One region of the Candidatus Stoquefichus sp. SB1 genome, then DNA from elsewhere that is predicted to be linked to it. Evidence: riboswitches for the same ligand, from Rfam matches in the RefSeq annotation. Region 1 holds a riboswitch; the other holds the start of a gene.
What was found. Region 1 has a riboswitch for cyclic di-GMP ahead of BN1865_RS10900 (transporter substrate-binding domain-containing diguanylate cyclase). Riboswitches for the same ligand answer to the same signal wherever they lie in the genome.

Region 1 (9,182 bases):
ACAGCAAAATTTCTATTTTTACTGGCCATTAACGCTTGATGATGATATGCGTTTTATTGCAACGATTTTAGAAGACAAAGTTAAAAACATAAAGGATGAAGATCATCTTCTTTATGCTTTGAAAAATGGTATTCAACTTAATGATTATTTAAGCGAGAAATAAGTTTTAATGAACGCTCTACTTCCATAAGAATAGTAGGGTGTTTTTGATGTGCTTTGATTTCTAAAAGAAAATCTTTACTTTGAGGGAAGGCACTTAAACAAGTTGTGAGTTTCCAGATTATCAATTCATTATCTAAATATTGATAATAGAATTCTTTGATGAGGTTGAAATGCTTATCATTTGCCTGCTGACAATGATAGAAACATAAAAAACCAAAAGCATCAATGGCTTCTTGGAGTTGTTTTAAAGATAATTGAGGTAAAAGAGATACAAAATCCGAAAAATGCAGCATGTTCATGTGGGCTAAACTCCTTGCAATGATATCTCGTGGTAAAGGATAACTTGTTTTCAAAGAACTTTTTGATGGCATCTCATGATATTGATTGTGTCCTATTTCTCCTAAATACTGACACATTTGCTTAACATCTCCATATAGCGATAATTGTTCTTGAATTTCTATTTTGGTATAAAGGGCAGTTTCTTTTTGAAGCTGGGTTAGTAAAATATCTGTATAGTCCTCATCGTTATGATATTTTTCTGATAATAAACGAATACAGGCACTTCTGATAGAAGGTGAAGAATGCATCTGTTGAATCAATTCATGTTTAGAAAGACATTGTAATTGTTTCAATTCATCAATATCTATTTGTCCACGAGCTTTACGTTTGTCAGGGCTACTTTTCATATGAATGATTTCATCCTTTCTAAAGATTTGTTATTTAACAATATCATAACTGATTGATTGTTGAAAAGCAATGATGAGTGACTATCTTAATATTAAATATAAAAGATAATTTTATATTTCCAGGGAAATAAGCAGAAAATACTCCTTTCCATATTTTCACATGAATATATGATAAACATATCAAAGTATGTATTTATAATATAGCAAGGTGATGGTATGGAATTTGAAGAAATGTTAAAAGATTTGAAAATGAATTGGGAATTTATGCAGCCATATCGTAGTGCTATTCAGATTGTGAAAACGAAACTGGAAAGTATTGATGATGAATTGAAGTGTGAGAATGGGGATAGTCCAATTCATAATATTCAATCAAGAATAAAAACACCGGATAGTATTTTAGAAAAAATGGCAAGAAAAGGTTATTCTATAGATAAAAAAGGATTCTATCAATTAAATGATATTGCTGGATTGAGAGTTGTTTGTCATTATATTAATGATATTCAATATGTGTCTCAATTATTAATTATGCATGAAGATATACAACTCGTTAAAAAAGAAAATTATATTGATTATCCTAAAGAAAGTGGCTATCGTTCTCTTCATCTTGTTGTCCGTGTTCAGATTTATTTAAAAAATGGGAAAGTCAGTATTCCAGTAGAGATTCAATTACGTACAATTGCAATGGATTGTTGGGCAAGTTTAGAACATGAACTTTATTACAAAAATCATCATTGTGAAAATGAAGAGGTCAGCAGTCAACTTAAGGAATGTGCGATTGAGATTGCGAAAATAGATGAAAAAATGCAAAAAATATATCAACAACTCCATAATAAAATATAGTTGTTGACATAAAAATTTGAATGACTTATGGTAAAGATAGGTTAGCGCTAACTCTCGAAAAAAGAATAAAGGAGAGTTGTAAAAATGTATCATTCAAGATGGAAAGAAACTCATTATCAGGCTGGGTTTCAATATGGAAACAGGTTATTAAAAAATGGTGTTGTCTTGTTACAACAAATGAAAGTTTCAAAAGAAAGAGAAGAGTATGCAATTCAATGTATACCTATTTATAAGAAGCATTATCCAGAAATTCTTCAAGAGATAAAAGGGATGGCTGATGGTATGCATGTTTCTTTTATGACGATTGCAAGTTTTTTGTTAAGTATGTATGCATATACATATGATACACATTGTTCATGTATTGCTATTTCTTCACCACAATGTTTGCTGTTAGGCAGAAATAGTGATTTTCTTGTGGATATCGAAAAACTTTGTGATAGTCCTTACTATCAATTAGATGGCACATATGCATTTATAGGTCATACAACAGCATGGAGTGAAATGGAAGATGGTGTGAATGAGTGGGGATTGGCAGTAGGATTGACTTTGTTGTATCCGACGCATATCCTACCTGGAATCAATGCAGGAATGCTTGTGAGATATCTACTGGAAAAATGTCAAACAACAAAAGAAGCAATACAAGCATTAAAAAGATTACCAATTGGTTCTGCTCAAACTATTACATTAGCAGATAAAACAGGTGAAATAGCAGTTGTTGAATGTAATTGTGATTGTCTCATTGTAAGATGGCCTCAAAAAGGTATTATTTTTACGACGAATCACTATATATCTCAAGAATTACAATCATATCAGTATCAATGTGAGGACGATATTCATTCACATGAAAGATATCAGACGCTTGAATCTTTTGTGAAAATAAAAAATAATGAAAAAATCGAAAATGTGCAGGCGTTATTGTCTGGAAAGTATGGCTTTATGTGTCAGTATGATAGAAAAAAAGGAATGGATACAATATGGTCATGTGTTTATGATTTAAAGGATTTTGAAATTATGAGAGTAGAAGGAAATCCGAGTCGGAAGAAGTATCAAATTGATAAACGACTGCATTTTCAAAAATAGTGATGAGAAGATGACTTTGCTTTTGTATATTCATGAAATTTATGCTAGAATAGGTCAGGAAGGTGATAAACATGATGAGAATTGGGCAATCTATAGATATTCACCAGTTAGTAGAAGGACGTAAGTTGATTCTTGGTGGTGTGGAGATACCTTATACATTGGGATTAAAAGGTCATAGTGATGCGGATGTCTTGTTACATGCAATTATTGAAAGTATTATTGGAGCAATGGGATTAGGTGATATTGGAAAACATTTTCCGGATACTGATCCTCAATATAAAGGGATTTCTTCAATGATCCTTTTGGAACATACTTATCAATTGATGAAACAAGAAGGATATACAATTGGAAATATTGATAGCATTATCATGTGTGAAGAGCCTAAAATGGCACCTCATATTATGAAGATGCGAGAAAATGTTGCTCGTGTTTTACATTGTGATATCACACAAGTGAATATTAAAGCAACACGTGGAGAGAAACTCGGCTTTGTGGGAAGAAAAGAAGGTATTGTTTCTCAAAGTGTTGTACTATTAAATAAGGAAGGATAAATTATGGATAGAGTAAGAGTCAGATATGCACCAAGTCCAACTGGACATTTACATATTGGTGGTGCAAGAACAGCATTGTTTAATTATTTATTTGCTAAACACCATGGTGGAGATTTCATTTTCAGATTGGAAGATACTGATATTGAAAGAAATATTGAAGGTGGAGAAGCAAGTCAGTTAGAAAATTTAGAATGGTTAGGAATTATCCCTGATGAATCTCCTTTAAAACCAAATCCTCAATATGCTCCATATAGACAAATGGAAAGATTAGATATTTATAAAAAATATACCGATATCTTATTAGAAAAAGGTTATGCTTATAAATGTTTTTGTACATCAGAAGAATTAGATGCGGAACATGAAAGACAAGTAGCTGCTGGAAAAGCACCTAAATATAATCGTAAATGTTGTGATTTAACACCAGAACAAGTCAAAGCAAATGAAGAAGCTGGAATGCCTTATACAATTAGAGTGAAAGTTCCTGAAGGAAAAACTTATGAATTTGAAGATATGATTAGAGGACATGTGTCTTTTGAATCTGAAGATATTGGAGACTGGGTTTTAGTTAAAGCGAATGGGATACCAACTTATAATTATGCAGTTGTGATTGATGATCATTCTATGGATATTACACATGTCTTTAGAGGTGAGGAACATTTAAGCAATACACCAAAACAATTGATGATTTATGATATGTTAGGGTGGATTGCACCAACTTATGGACATATGACATTAATTGTTAATGAAGAAAGAAAGAAACTTTCTAAACGTGATGAATCAATTATGCAGTTTATTTCTCAATATAAAGAAGATGGTTATTTACCAGATGCTATGTTTAACTTTATGGCATTGTTAGGATGGTCTCCAGAAGGCGAACAAGAAATTTTTAATCATGATGAATTGATTAAAGAATTTAGTGAAAAACGTTTATCTAAATCACCATCTATGTTTGATAAAGATAAATTAAAATGGGTGAATAACCGATATATTAAAGAGAGATCTTTAGATGAAGTTGTTGATTTATGTTTACCATTTTTAAAAGAAGCATATGATTTATCACAACATGATGATCAATGGGTAAGAGATTTAATTGCAGTTTATCATGATCAGTTATCATATGGTAAAGAAATTGTTGAACTTGTTTCTCTTTTCTTTGAAGATGAATTACATTTGGATGATGAAGCCAAAGAATTTATGAAAGATGAATCTATTCCTCAGACATTAAAAGTATTTAAAGAAAAAATAATGGAGTTAGAAGATTTCACAAAAGAGAATATTCAAGCTTGTATCAAAGCAACTCAAAAAGAAGCAAAAGTCAAAGGGAAAATGCTTTATATGCCAATTCGTATTGCGACTACAGGTATTATGCATGGTCCAGACTTGGCAAGTTCAATTATGTTACTTGGTAAAGAAAAAGTAATCGCAAGATTAGAAGGATAGAAATATCCTTTTTACTTAGAATATGAAGTTTTGTTTTGAATTCATTTGGGGTTAATAATTCATTGATAAAATATTAACGAAAGATTTTTATGAAGCAGATAAATAACATACTTTTATTATAAAAGTATGTTATTTTTTAAAATCTATGACAAAAAAATGATAATGTGACACAAAGATTTCACATTTCGATGGTATAATAATAATCGGAGGTGAATATCATGCAAAATAAAATCATTGTTTCTGTATTAAGTTTATTTGTTTTGGTAGATGCAATATTAATTTATTTAGCCATGACAATTTCACCAATTAAATTAAAAAGAAATACCTTTGTGTATCAATATGGAGAAGAAATACCAGTGAATGTTGAAGAATATGTAACTGCAAATCCTTCAGTGTTAGAAAGTGTAAAGTTAGATTTGTCTGGAGTATCTAAAGAAGTGGGAACATATCAGGCTTCTATTGAATATTTTGGTGAAAAGCAGACATTTGAAATTCAGGTTATTGATACGATTAAACCAAAAGTTCAATTAAAGAGTGTTCAATTAAATATAGAAGTTGGAAAAACAATTTATGCCAAAGATTTGATTAAGAAGATAGAAGATCAATCACATACAACTGTTTATTTTTATGAAGAAAAAACAAAACAGAAATCTAAATCAAAAACATATACTGAACCTGGATCACATGTGGAAAAAATTATTGTTGAGGATGATCATGGAAATCAGTCTTCAGCTTTACGGGTAAAGATCGTTGTAGAAAACAATAAGGTTTTACCAATAATTACAGGGGCTAATGATATTGAAATACATGTTGGTGATGAAATTGATTTAAAGAAAGGTGTAAAGGCCACTGATGATATTGAGGGAGATATTACTTTTAGAATGATTATAAGTGGAACTGTTAATAATCAAGAACCAGGAGTTTATCAGATTACTTATTCAGTGAGTGATAATGCAGGTAATATTGGAAAAACAATAAGAAAGGTAACTGTTATAGAAAATGATAACTAATATATATTTATTAATTTGTGCTGGGCTATTTATTTATATTAATTTTATCAATCAGGAGGATAAATATGATTGTGCAATGAAGTTAGGAGCGTTTTATCCTCCTGATATTCATGAAAGAAAGCAATATTGGCGTTTTGTGACTTGTCATTTTATTCATGTAGACTTCTTTCATTTCTTAATGAATGGCTATGCTTTGTATCAATTGGGACATTTTTTTGAAAGTTTATTAGGACCAGTTGAATATTTGTATTTGATATTGATATCAATGTTTTTAAGTTCGCTATTGTGTTATAGTGCTTCGCAGATATCAGATCGTTATTACTATACAATGACGATTGGAGCAAGTGGCGTTGTCTATGGTTTCTTTGGAGCTATCATTGCTTTAGGGTTATTTGTGGGTGGACCATTCATGTCTTTGTTACAGCAATTTATGAGTGTTATTGTTATTAATTTGTTATATACATTAATGAATAGACAGATTTCTAAAACAGGACATCTTGGTGGATTAATTGGAGGAATTGTTGGGATTGTTATTTTACTGGCAATTCAGATGGTATGAGATTGCTCATTGATGGTGATGCTTGCCCTGATAAGTTGGCAATTAAAGCACTCGCAATAAAATATCAGATAGAAATGATTGTATATATTGATTATGCTCATGTTTTAGAGGATGATTATTATCAGGTTGTGGAATGTGAAATAGCAAGAGACAGTGTTGATATGCGAATTGTTAGTGATGTTCAACCAGGAGATTTAGTGATTACACAAGATTATGGATTGGCTGGTTTACTGCTAGGAAAACGTGCGATTGTGTTGCATATGAGTGGAATGCTGATTAATGATCAAAATATTGATTTGTTGTTGTCAACACGCTATATCTCAGCAAAAGAAAGAAAAAGTGGGAAACATGTGAGAGGGCCAGCAAAGAGAACTTCTCAAATACGTGAAAAGTTCTTAAATAATCTTGAAGAAATATTAAAAAAGGCTGTTCAACAAGGAAATGAATAGCTTTTTTTGTCACAAAATAATATATTCACATTGACTTTATAGGACAAATGTGAGTATGATAAGAACACAAAGGCAAAACTATCGAAAGGTAGTGACGCAAAACTATAGGGCCTGTTTTCATATGGCAGCCAGTTGCAAAAAATAGTCTTGAAAATTCATGTTTTGAATCTTTTTTCATGATGATTTTGCATACTGGTGGATTTTACGAGTATGCTTTTTTGTTGAGATAAAGGAGATGAGAAGATTGAAGAAAATATTATCTATAATAATGGTGAGTTTAATACTTTTGACAATTCATATAAGTCCTTTATCTGCTAAAACAACAGTAAAAGTTGCTTATCCCATTCAAAATGGAATGTCAGAAATTAATGATGGAAATGTTTACTCTGGATATACTTATGACTATTTAAATGAGTTGGAACGTTTTACTCATTTTAAATTTGAATATGTCGCTTTAGAAGGTGATGAAAATGAACAAATTATATCGGCCATGGAGAAAGTTCAAAATGGGGAATTAGATATGATGGGTGGTTTAATTTATGATGAGTCATTAACATCGATGTATGATTATACTTCAACCAATTATGGTATGGGAAATATGGCATTGTATGTTTTATCTAATAATGCCAATATTAATGATACAAATATTTATTCACTCAAGTCACTGGATGTTGGTATTGTCAGTTCAAAACAACAAGAGAATGTGAAATTAAAAGAATTTGGAGATATGAATGGTATTAGTATTAAACAGCATTTTTATGAAACAAGTGTTGAGTTGCTGAAAGATTTAGATGACCAAAAGATAGAGGCGGCAGCTATTTCTGAACAGGCTAATATTGTTGGAAATTATCGTGTTGTTGCGACGTTTTCACCACGACCTTTTTACTTTGTGACAACAAAAGGAAAGTCGGATATTATTTCTGAAATGAATGAAGCTATGACAGCTTTGAATAAAGAACAGCCTTCATTTATGAGTGAATTACATGATAAATACTTTTCTCTTCGTAATGATCACTTTATATTAACAGATAGTGAAAAAGAATATGTTAAAAATCATCCTGAGATAGAGGTCGCTATATTGGGTGGTAAAGCACCTTTTCAATCCAAAGATAGTCGAGGGAATATTGTTGGGATTACAATTGATTTATTAGATTATATTGGAGAATTAAGTGGGATTAAGTTTAAATATAACTATACTGAATCTTATGATGAGTATTTAACAATGTTAGAAGATCATCAAAATCTTATTGCTGGAGCTGTTACAACTCCTTATTATGAAAGTCATAATCAGTTTTCTTTATCAAAATCTTTTGTAAATTCTAATGTTGAAATTATTATGACAAAAGGATTGGATGCAAGTGAAGTTATAGGTAAGAGATTGGCGATACCAAAAGGAACAGATTTTTCAAATAAGTATCAGGGAGAAATTGTTTATTATGATACAGCACATGACTGTTTTAATGCTGTGGATAAGGGATTAGCCGATTATGCTTATTTAGCGAGTCATGTTGCAATATATTATAATAGTACATTTTCGTTTGAAAATGTAACAATGATTCCTCAGTCTGAAGGACATAATACGAAAAATTGTATTGCTGTTAGAAAAGATGATGATATTTCTTTAATGAGTATTATTAATAAAGGAATAGATACAGCTTCATTTTCAGAAATACAATCCATTGTATTTAAAAATGCAACCTATGCTAAAGAGGATCTTACTTTTGTAAATTATATTCAGAATAATCCAGCTCCATTTATAAGCATTGTTGTTGTATTAAGTGGAATTTATTTCTTTTCTAGATATTATACTAATAAAAAGAATAATGAAAAGGTTCTTAAGGAATTGAATCGTTTTCAACAAATTAGTGATTTATCAGGAGATTGTTTTATAGAATATAATGTAGCAAAAGATATGCTTACATTGAGTGGTGGAGCAGCAAAATTATTATGTAATCAAAAAAATATTGAAAATTATATTCAAAAGGAATATGCAGGCTCAGAAAAAATTAAATCGGTTTTAGAGAATAAACGCACATATAATGAAGAAGTTATGGTGAAATTGCTAGATGAAACAAGTCGTTGGCAAAGAGTGTTCTTACAACCAATATTTGATGAAAAGGATCAATTGACTTATATTATTGGAAAGATTACTGATATTCAATCACAAAAAGAAGAACAGTTACAATGGAAAGAACTTGCAAGAAAAGATAGTTTAACAAAAATTTATAATTCAGCTACATGTCGTGAACTTATTAGTGAATATTTAGAAAGTCAAACAACAAATAGAGTTGCATTTATCATATTGGATATAGATAATTTTAAAGGGATTAATGATAACTTTGGACATTTTTATGGAGATCAAATTTTACAAAACTTAGTTTCAATTATTCTTCAAATTACATCAT
Region 2 (9,182 bases), 350 kb from region 1:
AATATAAGAGATAGCATTAAATGAATTTTTATAATGATTTTGACTGTTATAATCATTTATCAAACCAACAATCTGAAAATGATCATTTGTATGACTTTCATTACTATATAAATCAATAGAATCCCCAATTGATACATTTAATTGATTTAATTTTAAATAATTTTGTGAAATGACAATTTCCTCTGTATTTTGTGGTAATCTGCCACTTACTAATAAATTTCCATAATCCTCTTTTTGAAAATAGAGTTCGTCTCCTCTTTTTAAATTAAGAAAACTTTGATCAGTTAATTGATCATCACGATAGTAAGGTTCAGTATGAGAAAAATAATATTCTGATATTGTCTTATCTTGGGCAACTTTTTTAATTAATTCCGGATTTTGACTAACAATCAGATAGTGATAATCACCAACAGTTTTTTCAATATATTCTTTATAAAACTGTTTTCCTGAATAAAAAGCAATACCTACACAACAAATCATGATAACTGATACAGTAATGCAAAGAATTGTTAAAATCGTTCTTTTTTTATTTTCTTTGAGATATCTAAAAGTTAACTGATTCATGATTTTCATTTCTTTAAGACCTCATCTTTTTTGATTTGACCATCTTCAATAACAATAATCCTATCTGCTTGCATTGCTATTCTTTCATCATGCGTTATCATAATTAATGTTTGCTTATACTTTTTCTGTGTTAATTTCAATAAATCAACAATTTCTTTACTATTCTTTGAATCAAGATTTCCTGTTGGTTCATCAGCTAAAACAACAGATGGTGCATTCATTAAAGCTCTTCCAATAGAAACACGCTGTTGTTGTCCTCCTGATAATTGTTTTGGCAGATGATCTTTTCTCTTCTCTAAATCTAATATCTTTAATAGTTCATTTAATCTTCCTTGATTCACTGACTGATTATCTAATAAGACTGGTAATGTCATATTTTCTTCAACTGTTAATACTGGAATAAGATTATAAAACTGATAAATAAGTCCAACTTCTCTTCTTCTAAAAATGGCTAATTCTTCTTCATTTTGTTGATAGACATGAATCCCATTGACAATCACTTCGCCATTTGTTGGTCGATCAACACCCCCAATTAAATGAAGTAAAGTACTTTTTCCTGAACCTGAAGATCCCACAATAGCAATAAATTCCCCTTTATCAACAGAAAAAGAAACATTATTCAAAGCCATAACTTCACTTTCACCTTTTCCATATATTTTTGATAAATTCTTCACTTCTAATATTTTCATAATAACCTCCCATTCACCCATATTATATCATTTCATAATGACATGCTTATGACAACAAAGTGACAGAATTGTCACTAAGAAAAAAAGTTTAGACAACTTCATGGTAAAAGTGTATCGTAAACTTAACACCTGGGTATGTATTTTCTGCTGTAATTGTTCCATTTTGTTTTTCAACAATCATACGTGATAACGCTAAACCAATTCCAACACTTTGTTGTGTAGCATTTTCACCTTTATAAAATCTTTCAAAGAGATGAGGTAAATCATCTTTTGAAATTCCTTCACCATTATCTTGAATAATAATTTCATCATACAATGGATTATTTTGTATAATAACTTTAATTATACCTTCATCTGGTAAATGTTCTACACAATTCTTAAAAATATTAAGCAGTGCTTCTAAGGTCCAATGATAATCTAAATGATTTAATTGTTCGCATTGTGAATCAATATGTATTTGAATATTTTTTAGATCAATAGGAATTTCAAATGGTTTGATTAAATGTTCAATCAATTCATCAATATGTATTTCTTCTTTTTGAAATTGAATTGTTCCAACATCTAATTGGGCTATTTTTAATAAAGAAGCAACTAACCATTCAATTTTATCTAATAATTGTTGTTGCTGTTTTAAAAGATGTTTTAATTCTTTTTCATCTGCATATTTTAATCTTTCTTGGATTAAATTTAATGATGTTAATGGTGTTTTCATTTGATGAGAAATATCTTCTAAAGATTGTTTTAATAATATTTTATCTTCAGCTAATAAATGATTTTGTTCATACAATCGATTCACTAATTTAACAATTTCACTTTCTAAAATAGATAATGATCCTTCTTTAAAATTTTGAATATATAAATCTTTTTGCTGAAATAAAACATCATTAACTTGCTTTGATATTTTCTTTATATTTTGATTTTTCTGATACAATGTCCATCCCAGTATCAAAATAATCATAATGAGACATACTTCAACCATCTTATTCTCCTAATTTATATCCTAATCCTCGCATGGTTTTAATAATCTGAGGATTTTTAGGATCATCTTCTATTTTATAACGTAATCTTTTAATATAAACAGATAATGTGTTATCACTCACATCTTCTCCGGTAATATTCCAAAGTTCATCTAATAGAAATTCTCTTGTGAGTAATTGATGAGGATGAGAAAAGAAAATAAGACATAATTTATATTCTAAAGCTGATAAAATAATTTCTTTATCTTTTTTATAAACCTGACCACTTAATGTATTTAATTTGATATCTAAATACTGATAGATAATATCCTGTTTTTGATATCTTCTTAATACACTTTGAATTCTTGATAAAAGAATTCTTGGACGAAAAGGTTTCGCAATATAATCATCAGCACCTAAATTTAATCCTGTTACAACGCTATATTCATCATTGCTGGCAGTTAAAAAGATAATAGGAATATCCTGATAGTCTTTAATCTCATGATATAAAGAAAAACCATGGCCTTCTTTTAATGATAAATCCAATAAAATCAAATCAAAATTCTGATTATAAATCATCTTCATTGCCTGTGTTTGGCTATCTGTATTTTTAATAACAAAACCTTCACTTTCTAAAAATAAAGTTAAATGACTGATAATATCCATATCATCTTCAACTAATAATATTTTTTTCATAATCTCACCATCTTTATTATAGCTTATTCATTAAGATAATGAAAATACTAACTTTAAAAGTTAGTATCCTCATTATCTATAAATACAAAGAATCTATTCTTACCACTATTTTTGCATACATATAACGCCTGATCACATTTATCAAATAACTGCATATGATTCTTTTCATTTTTAACAAAAGCAATACCAATGGATGCAGAAAGTTCAAACTTTTTATCAATTTCAATATTTTCAATTTCATTTAAAATCTTTCTTGCCTTGTTTTCAATTTCAGCATATGACTCCTGATCATATAAGAAAATCACAAACTCATCGCCACCAAAACGTCCAATATAACCATTTTCACTACAAATATTTTCTAATATTTGAGCAACATTTTGAATGACCTGATCCCCTTGACTATGACCTAAATTATCATTAATCTTTTTAAAATTATCTAAATCAACAATCATATAAGCATTATAACAAACCAAAGAATTATTTTCTTGCAAATAATTATCAACCAATTGATTAAATCTTTGACGATTATATAACCCTGTTAACCCATCTCTTTGAGCTTTAAATTCATATTCTAACTGTCTTAATTTCTCTTCATTAATATTATTTGCATAAGCAATCATTAATAACTCATTGTTGCTACTTTGTCTTTCAAATTGAATTCTATAACGAATCCATACATATTTATTCATTTCTTCATTAAAACTACGATACTCTATACGATTAATACCATCATGATGATGATAAAGACTTTGAATACGATCACAATTAAAGAAACGTCTTGCTCTTTCTTTATCAGCTGGATGAACTTTAGAAATCACATTTGAAATAAATTCATCATTATATTCAACATTAATTACATTATGATATAAACTATCAACTTGATAAATAACAACCTTTCGACTCTTTAAATTCACTGCAAACATACACATAGCATTTGAATATATTGAATTTTTAAACATTTGATCTTGAAGAAGAATATTATACTCTTCCATTTCTTTTGTACTATTTTTTAATGTCCCAATTAACTTATGATTTTCTTCAACATAGATAATAGAAACATGGAACCATGTTTGTTCATCTTTACTGATATATGGGAATTTAGCATCAAAAACAATCTTATCTTTATTCTCAATAACTTCATGGAATTTCTCTATTAATAATTTTTCATGTTCTTTAGAAACAAAATTATAATTATGCAAATTACTCAAAAAACTATTTAACATAATTTTAGGATAATCATTCCAAGCATCTAAAGTTAGACTATCTTTATCAATACTGTATTCAAAAATACGATCATTTGTCTGTTTTAAAATAACTTCAATTTTACGATTACTTGCAGCTAATTTTCTATTAATATCTCTATTAATTTTGTTAATCTTTCTAAAATAGATAATAATCAATATCATTAAAATAATAAATAAAATAATCATTTTTACAATTAAATAGAAAGTAATTTGATTAGTCTTTTCATTCTTTTGTGTCACTATATCTCTAGAGATAACAGTAAAAACATACCAATTATTAATTTTAACAGGTGTATAATAAACCAAACGTTCATAATTTTCATGAAAACGATAAGTAATATATCCTGATTTATTATTTTTTATATGATCAATAACATTATTATAATTTCCATCTAAATATAAAACATCATTTTTTAAAAAATCAAAATAATTATCACCATAATAAAGTGTATTCTTATTATTAATTTTAGATATTATTTTCCCATCAGAAGCAGTTGCAAAAACATAAGCCTCATTATCAAAAATATCATTATAAATAAAATCATGATTTACATCATTAATTTCAACAATACCAATAGCACCACCAATAACTTCTTGTTGTTTATAGATTGGATTATAAACAACAACAACCATTTTGTGATTAAATGGTGACTCAAAAGGATCAGTTATTCCAGATTGTCCTTTTAACATGAGATCAACATAACTATTAACAGCATCCATTTCAAGATGTTCTTTATAATTATGCAAACGTTTATTTTTATCTACAAACCATAATCTTTGAAACATTGTATGATTTTGTTGAACATTATCTAATATTTGACCAATATCTTTTTCATTTGAAGCATTTGTTTCTATTAATTTACAAGTACTATTTAAAATCTGAGACATTGTTATAAATCTCTGATTATAATTATTGGCTGTTTCTTTACCAACATCTTTTAAATGATCTAATGTTGTTTGAGTATTTAATATATTTGTTTGTTGAATAAAGTCATAGAATGAACAAAACGTAAAAATCATAAGAAGTGCTGCTATTAATATTTTCATTAATGATTTTGTTTTCTTCATCTTTCCATTCCTTTCTCAAAATAAAAAATAGGTGCAAAGCAACCTATTACCAAAATGCAACTGGCTGCCAATAAAAAGGCCCTTTAGCTTTGCGTCACTACCTTTCGATAGCTTTGCCAAATATTTATACTAGACTATTATATCATATTCAATTTCTTTATCAAGAATACATAATCGACAAAAAAGAAAAAAGTATGACAAAATCATACTTTTTAATAAGTTCTAACTGGTAAAACCAATTGAATGATATCTTCTTTTTCAAAATCTTTAATAATAAATGGTTTCATTTCACCTGTAAATAAGACTTTGACCTTATCACCATTAATACTTTTAATTGCATCATTTAAATATTTTGCACTAAAAGAGATACTTAGTGGTGTTCCCTTATAAAAAGCTTTTGATAAATTTTCTTCTACTGACCCTATTTCCTGTGAATAAGAAGATAACATCACTTGATCTTCATTCATTGTTAATTTAATAATATTTGATTGCTCATTTGATAATAATGAAGCTCTATCAATAGAATTAAGTAAACTTACACTATCAATAGTCATAGAATAATCAAAACTATTTGGAATTAAACGACTTGTATCTGGATATGTTCCATCAATTAATCTTGTTTGAATTAATACTGAATCAAATATAAATAAGACTTTACGATCAGAAACATACATATCAATTAATTCATCTTTTTCAATAATACGACTAATTTCAATTAAACTTTTCTTAGGAATAATAATATTAAAAGAAACGTCAGACTCAATATTTAATATACGTTTTGCTAAACGATAACTATCAGTTGCAATACATTCTAAAACATGATCTTTTGCTTTAAAATTAACTCCTGTTAAAACAGGTCTTGTTTCTTTTTCACTTGTAGCAAAAGATGTTTGTTCAATTGCTTCTTTAATATCTGTTGATTTCATCTGTAAATTGACTCCAGATTTATTTAAATCAATTCTAGGATAATCAATATAAGATGTACCATTTAAATCAAAACGTGAACTTGCTCCTTCTATTCTTGTTAAAGTTCCATCTACTATATATATATGAACCTGATCAGAATCAATTTTTTTAATAATCTCTAATATATATCGAGAAGATAAAACAACAGAACCTTTTTCAAGAATTTCAATATTTTCTTTAATCGTTGTTTGAATTGTAATATCACTATCACTACCAGTTAATATTAATTCATCTTCTTTGAGATCAAATTTAATTCCTGTTAAAACAGGTAAAGGACTTTTCATTGAAACAGCTCTGGATACTTTTGCTAAAGCATTAAGTAACTCTAATCTTTTAATCTTGAAATTCATCTTTTTTCTCCTTTATTTTTATTATTATTTAAATAATATCATAATAATAATACTGTGCACAATAAGCATAAGTTTAAAAAATCGTGTTTTTATCATTCTTTTTTAAGAAATAGAGGGTGAATAAATTGTGGATAACTGTGCATAACTTTTACACAAGCTTCTTTTTGATGTCATCAATAGCTTGACGATAATTCATATCTTTCTCTAATTTCTTTTGAACTTTACTACAAGCTTTCATTACAGTTGAATGATCTCTTCCTCCAAATTCATGACCAATTTGAATAAAAGAAATATCATCAATTAAGTCTCTAACTAAGTACATTGCAATATGTCTTGCAACAATAATACTAGAAGTACGAGATTTAGAATTAATTTGGGTAACTGTGAGATTGTAATAATCAGCAACACATTTTTTGATATTAGATACTGTTAATTCCTTCTTTTGAGCAGGTTGAGTATATGTATCACTAAATGCTTCTAATGCAAAGTTTAAATCTATTGTATCAGATTTTTTGCCACAAATCAGTTTATAAAATAATAAACGTTTTAAACTTCCTTCTAATTCTCTAACATCGGTATTAAAGTGTGAAGCTATAAAATCAAGAACTTCTTCAGCAATAGGATAATCAACATTTTCTATTTCAATTTTTTTTCTTAAGATGGCTTTTGATGTTTCAAATTCAGGTGTGTCAATACTGACTGTTAAACCAGAAGAGAATCGACTGACTAGACGACTTTCCATACCTCTTAGATCACGAGGTGGTTTATCAGAAGTAATGACAATCTGTTTTTTATTACTAATTAAGCTATTAAATATATTAAAAAAGATTTCACTAGATGATTCTTTTGTAGCCATAAATTGAATATCATCTATTAAAAGGATATCAATATGTCTAAATTTATAATTAAATTCTTCAATGGTATGGTTTGATAGTGATTGGATATATTCATTCACAAAGTTTTCACTTGTTGTAAAAAGGACTTTTGTTGAAGGCTCACGTTTTTTAGCGTAATTACCAATTGCATTTAATAAATGTGTTTTCCCCAGTCCTGAATTACTGTGAATAAATAAAGGACTATAAGAAATACCTGGTTTCATTGCTACAGCTAATGAGGCATTTTGAGCAATTCTATTACTGTTACCAACAACAAAGTTTTCAAATGTTAAATCAGGGTTAAGATTATCTTCAAAGTTTAATAAAACATTTTTTTGAGATGTTGCTTTATTATAATCTTCTTCAGTCACAAGGGTTAAATGATAATGTCCATTCGTAATTGTGTTGTAGATTTCTTCTAAATTATCAATATAAGTAGATACAAAATCTAAACTCCATTGAGTATCAATAGTCATAGTGACATCATTATCAACAATATCTCTGACCTGCAAAGTTGTGAAGAAAGAATCAAAACTAATCTTATCAATATGAAATTCATCTAGCTTACTTTTGAATATATTGAGCGTCTTTTGCCAATCTATATTAAGATTATTCACATATTCACCTTCTTTCAGTTCATATTATAGATGAAATTGTGAATAAAATGAAGAGCAAAAAAGCCATGCACAACTTATTCACATAGTTATGCACAGTAAAAAGTATTGATAAATCGGTATTTTTTTGGTTATACACAAATTTGTGTAAAGTAAAAATGTGCACAAATAATTATGCACTGTGAATAATTGTGAATATTTTTTTTGAGATTTCTATATTCACAAGTTATGCTTAAACTCATTCACAATCAAGAATTAAGCTGGATAAGGCGTTAAGAGGAATTATGCACAATTGTGAATAACTTCTTTCACAACGTGAATAAAGTGTGAAAAGTTTATTTCCTCTATTCATAATATATGTAAATTGACTGAATTTATGCCTGTTTTTTTTCCTAAAAATACGTATTGTATCAAAGAATTTTCATTATTTTCATTGACTTATAAGGGTAAAACCCATATAATAATGGGGCATATGTTACTGTGTATAAAAAAATTAGAAATTTTGGAGGTGTAATGAATGAAAAGAACATATCAACCAAATAAGAGAAAAAGAGCAAAAACTCATGGTTTTAGAGCTAGAATGGCAACAGTAGGCGGAAAAAAAGTACTTGCTCGTCGCCGTCAAAGAGGAAGAAAAGTATTATCTGCCTAACAAAAATTCCACTTTATGTGGTTTTTTTTCTAAAAAAATATGAAAAAAGAATATCGAATTAAGAAAAATGAGGACTTTCAGACAATTATTCATAAAAGAAATTCTGTTGCTAATGGAAAATATGTTGTCTATTATATGAAAAATGATTATCATATGAGAGTAGGTATCTCTGTAAGTAAAAAATTAGGTCATGCTGTTAAGCGTAATAAAGTGAAAAGGCAAGTCAGAATGATGGTTCAAGAAATTTTTGATAAAGATCAAAAAAGGGATTTTATTGTGATAGTAAGAAATAAATTTTTAACAAGTTCATATCAGGATAATATGAAAGATTTAAAATTTCTCTATGACAAAATAAATAAAAGGATGGAAAAATAAACATGTATTTAGATCAACGTACAAAGAAATTTTTAAAGGTATTTGCATTATTGGCCTTTGTATTTGTATTGACAGGTTGTGGTCAAAACTTAGATTCAAATGGACATTTATTAGCTGATCGTGCAATTAATGC

Region 2: it holds a riboswitch for cyclic di-GMP, as region 1 does, so the genes downstream of both, BN1865_RS09170 (sensor domain-containing diguanylate cyclase) here and BN1865_RS10900 (transporter substrate-binding domain-containing diguanylate cyclase) in region 1, are expected to answer to the same signal.

Annotation. Positions count from the first base shown of each region.
Region 1 covers NZ_LN852695.1:571,611-580,792, forward strand. Annotated here, with positions in the region: gene BN1865_RS10855 (MerR family transcriptional regulator) at 1-163, shown strand, start outside; gene BN1865_RS10860 (hypothetical protein) at 138-848, opposite strand; gene BN1865_RS10865 (GTP pyrophosphokinase) at 1,065-1,688, shown strand; gene BN1865_RS10870 (C45 family autoproteolytic acyltransferase/hydolase) at 1,773-2,768, shown strand; gene ispF (2-C-methyl-D-erythritol 2,4-cyclodiphosphate synthase) at 2,840-3,319, shown strand; gene gltX (glutamate--tRNA ligase) at 3,323-4,759, shown strand; gene BN1865_RS10885 (immunoglobulin-like domain-containing protein) at 4,978-5,769, shown strand; gene BN1865_RS10890 (rhomboid family intramembrane serine protease) at 5,759-6,328, shown strand; gene BN1865_RS10895 (YaiI/YqxD family protein) at 6,325-6,777, shown strand; cyclic di-GMP riboswitch class I at 6,839-6,917, shown strand; gene BN1865_RS10900 (transporter substrate-binding domain-containing diguanylate cyclase) at 7,022-9,182, shown strand, end outside.
Region 2 covers NZ_LN852695.1:219,190-228,371, reverse strand. Annotated here, with positions in the region: gene BN1865_RS09190 (ABC transporter permease) at 1-573, opposite strand, end outside; gene BN1865_RS09185 (ABC transporter ATP-binding protein) at 570-1,253, opposite strand; gene BN1865_RS09180 (sensor histidine kinase) at 1,342-2,232, opposite strand; gene BN1865_RS09175 (response regulator transcription factor) at 2,234-2,905, opposite strand; gene BN1865_RS09170 (sensor domain-containing diguanylate cyclase) at 2,959-5,217, opposite strand; cyclic di-GMP riboswitch class I at 5,270-5,345, opposite strand; gene dnaN (DNA polymerase III subunit beta) at 5,430-6,533, opposite strand; gene dnaA (chromosomal replication initiator protein DnaA) at 6,682-8,025, opposite strand; gene rpmH (50S ribosomal protein L34) at 8,540-8,674, shown strand; gene rnpA (ribonuclease P protein component) at 8,714-9,049, shown strand; gene BN1865_RS09145 (YidC/Oxa1 family membrane protein insertase) at 9,052-9,182, shown strand, end outside.